Geomonas sp. RF6: one gene and its partner. The protein of the gene in region 1 binds, or shares a complex with, the protein of each later gene. Links are inferred from orthologs where the notes say so. Each region holds a gene or a part of one and is shown on either strand. Other genes may lie near its edges. The genes, in order: LPW11_RS00145 and trxA.

Evidence for each region.
Region 2: the proteins of LPW11_RS00145 (region 1) and trxA are in contact, whole or in part, in an NMR structure (PDB 2IPA), measured with the Bacillus subtilis proteins. The link is inferred for Geomonas sp. RF6 from one-to-one orthologs.

Annotation. Positions count from the first base shown.
Region 1 is NZ_CP087999.1:36,801-40,045, forward strand. Bases 2-2,931 are described here. They hold LPW11_RS00145 (arsenate reductase ArsC), read left to right. Parts: upstream 2-1,211; coding sequence 1,212-1,652; downstream 1,653-2,931. Other genes in these bases: hgcB (mercury methylation ferredoxin HgcB), read left to right, coding at 903-1,190; LPW11_RS00150 (heterodisulfide reductase-related iron-sulfur binding cluster), read left to right, coding at 1,965-2,931. In the rest of the region: more of LPW11_RS00150, read left to right, coding at 2,932-3,245. UniProt on the Bacillus subtilis protein: Catalyzes the reduction of arsenate [As(V)] to arsenite [As(III)]. In vitro, can dephosphorylate para-nitrophenyl phosphate (pNPP).
Region 2 is NZ_CP087999.1:1,322,298-1,325,558, reverse strand. What follows is about bases 178-3,123. They hold trxA (thioredoxin), read left to right. Parts: upstream 178-1,458; coding sequence 1,459-1,788; downstream 1,789-3,123. Other genes in these bases: LPW11_RS05655 (M23 family metallopeptidase), read right to left, coding at 2,349-2,951; LPW11_RS05660 (TlpA family protein disulfide reductase), read left to right, coding at 1,793-2,314; LPW11_RS05670 (precorrin-2 dehydrogenase/sirohydrochlorin ferrochelatase family protein), read right to left, coding at 436-1,110; ccsB (c-type cytochrome biogenesis protein CcsB), read right to left, coding at 178-439. Outside these bases: more of ccsB, read right to left, coding at 1-177; lipA (lipoyl synthase), read right to left, coding at 3,146-3,261. UniProt on the Bacillus subtilis protein: Participates in various redox reactions through the reversible oxidation of its active center dithiol to a disulfide and catalyzes dithiol-disulfide exchange reactions.

The DNA of each region.
Region 1 (3,245 bases):
GAACTTCATCGTTCCCCCCGGTCTCTACGCCGTGGGCACCCCGACAGCTGAAGCCCCGGTGGTCGTTACCGCCAACTACAAGATGAGCTACGACCTGGTGCGGCAGGCTCTGAGCGGACGCGACATCTGGTTGCTCGTATTGGAGACCTTTGGCGTCAACGTGTGGTGTGCGGCCGGCAAGGGCACCTTCGGTACCGAGGAGCTCCTTTACCGGATGCGGGAGACCCGTCTTCCAGAGGTGGTATCTCACCGGCGGCTATTGCTCCCGATCCTCGGGGCTCCAGGCGTTGCAGGACACGAAGTGACGAAAAAGTCGGGTTTCACAGTGACCTACGCCGCCATCAGGGCGGAGGACCTGCCGGCTTTCCTCGACAGGGGAATGGTGACCACCGATGAAATGCGGCACCTCACCTTTACCCTGTACGAGAGAATGGTGCTCGTTCCGGTGGAGTTGGTGCTGGTGATGAAGTCGCTGCTGGTGACGGGGATCGCCATATTCCTGTTATTCGCTGTCGCAAGTGGTCTCGGAGCCGGTCTGGCAGCGCTCATTGCCTATGCCGGCGCAGTTATTACAGGAACTGCCCTGACCCCTCTCCTGCTGCCGGCGCTGCCGACAAGGAGCTTTCTGGTGAAGGGAGCGGTCGCAGGAGTGCTGTGGAGCTGGCTCTTCTATGCCGTAGCAGGAGGATCGTCACTGGGTCCCGCTGCAACGGCCGCCCTCTTCCTCGGGGTACCTGCGGTGAGCGCTTTCTACGCCTTGAATTTTACCGGCTGCACCAACTATACGTCTCTCTCTGGGGTGAACCGGGAGATGCGCATGGGGATGCCGGTCATGGGATGTGCCATCGTCGCGAGTACCGTACTTCTGCTGGTAAGCAGGTTCGGTTAAGGAGGCAAAAGGGGTGAAAGGGTTCAGATATCTTGATGGCGTAGCGACGGTGCGGCTAGATCCCTCGGCCTGCGTAGGATGCACCAGGTGCGTCGAGGTGTGCCCGCACCAGGTCTTTGCCGTGAGTGACCGAAAGGCTCACATCGTCGACAAGGATGCCTGCATGGAATGCGGAGCGTGCGCAAAAAATTGTCCCACTGCGGCCATCGAGGTAGAGGCGGGAGTCGGCTGTGCCACTTGGGTGATTGACCGATGGTTCGGCGGGAAAAAGTTCGGCGGCACCGGCAGTTGCTGTGGGTAGTTTCGGTCGTATGGAGAAGAAATGAGCAGAGTCAACGTGTTGTTCGTCTGTATTCACAATAGTGCCCGCAGCCAGATGGCAGAAGCTTTCGTGAACCATCTTGCTGGTGATCGGTTTCTGGCTGACAGTGCCGGCCTCGAGCCCGGTGTGCTGAATCCGTGCGTGGTTGAGGTAATGGCGGAAGTGGGGATCGACATCTCCCAAAAGCGGACCAAGTCCGTCGATGAGGTGCAGAAATCGGGAGCTTCGTTTGACTATGTCATCACCGTTTGCGACGAGGCAAGTGCGGAGCGATGTCCCGTTTTCCCGGGGGGCACCAAAAGGCTCGCCTGGAGCTTTCCCGATCCCTCCGCCCTGCAGGGGAGCCATGAGGCAAAGCTTGAGGCGACGAGGGAGATTCGCGATGCCATAAAGGCCCGCGTTGAAAAGTTCGTGGCTGAAGGCCCCACTGGGAACGATTGATCAAGGGAAGTAATTGCTGCCACTACTCAAAAAAGGAGGGATCACCAATGGCTTTGGACCGGAAGACTGTGGAACTTGTAGCGATCGGAGCCTCCGTAGGCGCCGGATGCAGCGAATGACTGGACCACCACCTGAAAGCCGCCCGTGAGGCTGGCGCAAATGCAGAGGAGCTCAGTGGTGCCATCACCATGGCACAGAAGGTTCGTCAGGTACAGGTGCAGAAGGCGGAGAAATTCTCCAGAGAGGTCTGCAAAGTTCTTGCAGAGGTGACCGGGTATAACGGTTAATACAATGACATCCCAAGGAGCAGGTATGGACGACCGGAACTCTAAACAGAAGAAGAGCCCACAGGAGATCCTCCGCGGCATCATCGACCTGTGTGCCGACTGCGACACCTGCAGCACCCTCCTCGAAGAGGAATGCGTCTTCTTCCCCGAACTCTACAGGCTTTGGAACAATGAAAAGGAAACGGGAAGACCGATCTCCGATGAGGAACTGCGGCACCTCGTCGATCTGTGCACCTTCTGCGGGCTGTGCCCCTGCCCGCGGATTCCGGCCGACGTGATGGAGGCGAAGAGCGGCTATGTCGCCAAGGAAGGGCTGCCGACGTCGACGAAGCTCCTGATCGACGTGCCACGGATGGCGAAGGTGTGCGGGACGATTCCATGGCTCTACAATGCGCTGCGCAAAAACAAGACGGTGGCACCCCTCCTCCGGAAGATCACTGACATGCATCCTGACAGAGAACTTCCGGCTCTTCCCGATCAGAGCTTCTTCCAGTGGGCGGAGAAGAAGGGCCTTTCCAGCAGGAAGGAAGGGCACAAGAGCGTCACGTATTTTGCGGGGTGCACTGCAGGGTACCTCTTCCCGCAGGTCGGTCGCGCTGCCGTCGAGGTGCTGGAGCACAACGGAGTATCGGTGTACGTCCCGAAACAGGAGTGCTGCGGCATGCCGTACCTCCTGGAGGGGGATCTCCCGACCCTGCTCGACCGTGTCAAGGCGAACGTGGATCATCTGCTCCCCTGCGTCAACAAGGGCGACGAGTTGGTCGGCTCCTGCTCCACCTGCAACTTCTTCATGAAGAAAGTGATGAAAGAGCGGGCCTGCTATTCGGACGAATATCAGAAGTCGGTAGGTGCTTCGGAACAGATGATGATGATACCGGACGTAAAGGAGGGAAAGAAGATCTTCCGGAATGTGCACAAGGCCCAGTACCAGCGTGTGTTGAAGGATGACGGCTATTTTTCGTCGATCCCGCCACTGGACCGCGTTGCCATCTCTGAAGCCTTCAACGATCTGGGAGAGTACCTGGCGCGACTCCATGCCGAAGGAAAGCTGTCGACGAAGTTCGGCAAGGTATCCGAACGGCTGGTCTACTTCGCCCCGTGCCACCAGAGGGAGCAGAAGATCGGGACGCCATACCTGGATCTTCTGCGGCTGATACCCGGCATAGAGATCGACGCGACAGCAGGAGTGGACTGTTGCGGCATGGGGGGGAACTTCGGATACAAGAGGACGTTTCACGAAGACTCCATGTCGATCGGACGCCCTCTCCAGCAAAAGATCAAGAAGCTCAATCCGCAGGCCATCGTC
Region 2 (3,261 bases), 1.3 Mb from region 1 along the record:
TGACGCCGAAGGAGATGGCGAAGGCAGCGTATCCCAGGAAGGCGAGGGCGGTGTGGATCGAGAGCCAGCCGCTCTTGAGCGCCGGGTTGAGCGGCATGATGTCCGAAGGGTACCCTGCCGAAAGCGCCAGGAAAAGGAGCGCCAGAGGAGTTACGAAGGACCCGAGGATAAAGACGTGGTAGCGCCTCTCGCAGACGATGAAGACGCCGATGACGGCGAGGCTGAAGAAGGAGAGGGATTCGTGCAGGTTTGTTATCGGAAAGTGTCCCGCCTCGCGGAAGCGGTTCAGGGTGAAGATGAGATGGACGAGAAAGCCCGTCGATATGAGCCAGTGAGCGGCGCGCCCAAAGATGTCCCGCGGCTTGACCAGAAAGGCGAGGTATACGGCGGTGGCGGCTGAGTAGATGGCCAGGGCGGAATTGAAGAGCAACGCGTTCATGAAGGATCCTTTTTTACCGCTGCGGAGAGGACCTGTGCGAATTCGGGGCCCAGGAGTTTTAGGAGCGTCTGGAGTGCTTCGTCCCGGGAGCCGTTTTTGATCATGGCAGGGAGGTCGAGCGCGGCGAGCTCGGAAAAAATCGGCTCATTGTATTCGCTACCTGCCTTGGCAGTCAATATCTTTTCACGGACGCGTCCGAGAAGCTCCAGAGCCTCTGCGTACTCCGGTCCGAATTGCGTTTCCAGCGTCTCCACGATCTTGCGGGAGAGCGCGGGGCTCACTCCGCCGGTGGAGACGGTGATCTGCAAGTCGCCGCGGCAAAGGAGGGCGGGAGTGCCGAAATCGGAGTCCGCCGGGGCGTCCACCCGATCGACTAGGACCCCGATGCGGCGGGCCTCCGTCGCGACGGAGGCATTGGTCGCTTCATCGTCGGTGGCGGCAAAGGCGAGAAAGGCGCCGGCGAGATCCCCCTCGGAGTAACCCCTGGCGAGGTGGGTCGCGTTCCCGGCGGAGACGATGGCTTGGAGCTGGTTGCAAAGTTCAGGGGCGATGACGGTGACGGAGGCGCCGGCGGCGACGAGACGTCCGGCCTTGCGCGCGGCGACCCGACCCCCGCCGATGATGACGACTTTTTTGCCGTGGAGGTTCAGGTTGATCGGGTAACAGCGCAAGGAAGGGTCTCCTGGTGATATGAAGCCTGCAGTGGTATGTAATTCTGCTATGGCAGTGGCCGCAGCGCCAAATGTGAAGCCCCCCGGCGATGGCGGCCGAGCCGCCTGGAGGGATCGCAGGTGGAGGTGCCCCTGGCGGCCTCTGCGCTGCATACACTATTGCGGCGAAATGCAACTGTTACTCGCCACTTTTTCTCAGGGTGTCACTATGGCCCAACCTGCGAAGCCCTGTCAACAGCGGATGTGGAACTGTCACAGCGCCGCTGCCGGCTTTAATTACTCCTTGCTTTTTTTGGCCGCTCATCTATGATCATAGACGATTGTATATTTCCTTAAGGAGAGGGTTACATGGCCAGTGAACACGTGCATGCATTCACCGATGACAACTTTGAAAAAGAAGTTCTTCAGTCCGATATACCGGTGCTGGTAGATTTTTGGGCCACCTGGTGCGCCCCCTGCAAGGCTATCTCCCCCCTCATCGATTCCATCGCAGAGGAGTACCAGGGGCGCGTTAAGGTCGGGAAGGTAAACGTTGACGACAACCCCGCTACTCCGGGAAAATACGGCGTGCGCGGCATCCCCACCGTCATCCTCCTGAAGGACGGCAAGGTGCTCGATCAGGTCGTCGGTGCGATCCCCAAATCACAGCTGGAGGCGCTGATCAAGAAGGCCCTTTAACTCCATGAAAAGAGTTCTCGCCAGAATCAGTCGATACTCTCTCCCCTTAGCGGTTGCCGGCATGCTGATGAATGCAGTGCCGGCCGCCGCTATTTTGCAGAAAGGGGATGTCGCTCCTCCCATCAAGCTGACCACCACTGCAGGACAACCGATCTCCCTCGCGAACTACCGCGGCTATGTGCTCGTCATGGACTTCTTCGCCACGTGGTGCGTCCCGTGCAAGAATTCCATTCCGCATCTCAATACGCTCAATCGCAAGTACGGGAAGCAGGGGCTGCAGATCCTGGGAGTCAGTGTGGATGAGGGGGGGGAGAAAGAGGTGAAGTCCTTCTCCGCCGAGAAGAAGATCGGCTATCCGATCGCCATAGCCGGTGAAGATATGCAGACCGATTACGGCCTGCGCTCTGTGCCCACCATCTACATCATCAACAAAAGAGGGGTGGTCGCGGAGAAATTCCAGGGGTATTCCGAGCAGACCGGCAAAGCGATAGAGGACACAATCAGAAGGCTCATCGCCGAACAGTGACGTAATAGAATAGAAGAATCGACAGGGAGTAGAGCTACTCGTTCAGGTCATCCGGCAGGTAGAATTCGCTCCCTCCACCCATCCCCCCCCCGTTGAGATGCGGTCCCGCATTCCCTTTCACCTGACCTTCCACCCAGCCACCGATCTTATTCTCCACAAGCTGTTTCAGGTCCTTCTCCATCTTGGCGCGCTGCACCTTCTGGTAATTGGGGAGCATCCGCATCTCGTAGTGGACGTGGGGGCCGGTCGACCTGCCACTGGTGCCGGAGAGGGCGATGACGCTGTCGCTGGTGACCTTCTCCCCTGCACGCACCTTCACGGCGGAGTTGTGGCCATAGATGGTGAGGTAGCCGTTGCCGTGGTCGATGGCGACCATCTCGCCGTACCCCTTGTAGGTGCCGGCGAAATAGACGGTTCCCGATTCGACGGGGTGCACGGGAGTCCCCATCGGGACGGCGATGTCGTAGCCGTTGTGGTACATCATCCTCCCGGTGCCGAAGGGGTCGAGGCGCCACCCGGTCCCGGACGTGACCGTGCCGCCATCGACGGGGGAAGTCCTGCGGGCTTCGGCTGGAGCGGGGCAGACGGAAAGTGCGGTGAAAAGGATCGCGCCAAGGGCGAGAGTGCGGTGAAGCATTCCGATCTCCTGGTGCGGCATGGCCGCCGCGGGTACTAGGTTGTGCATCATACCCTTGTGAGCCGGAAGAAACAACCGTGTCGGTGAAAAGCATTCTGGGGGCGAGCCGCGGGGGCGGATGTGGCATCTGAATGTAGGCCGGGATAAGCCGGAGGCGTTCCCGGCGGCTGTGGACTCTGCCGGAAACGCTGCGCTTATTCCGGCCTACATCGATTCCGTCCTATCCTTTTCGATTCATAGTCCTGCGCATGGTACGAGCTGCGCACGTAGGGGGCGCTTTCCACGTGGAGGAACCCCAGGGAGAGGGCCT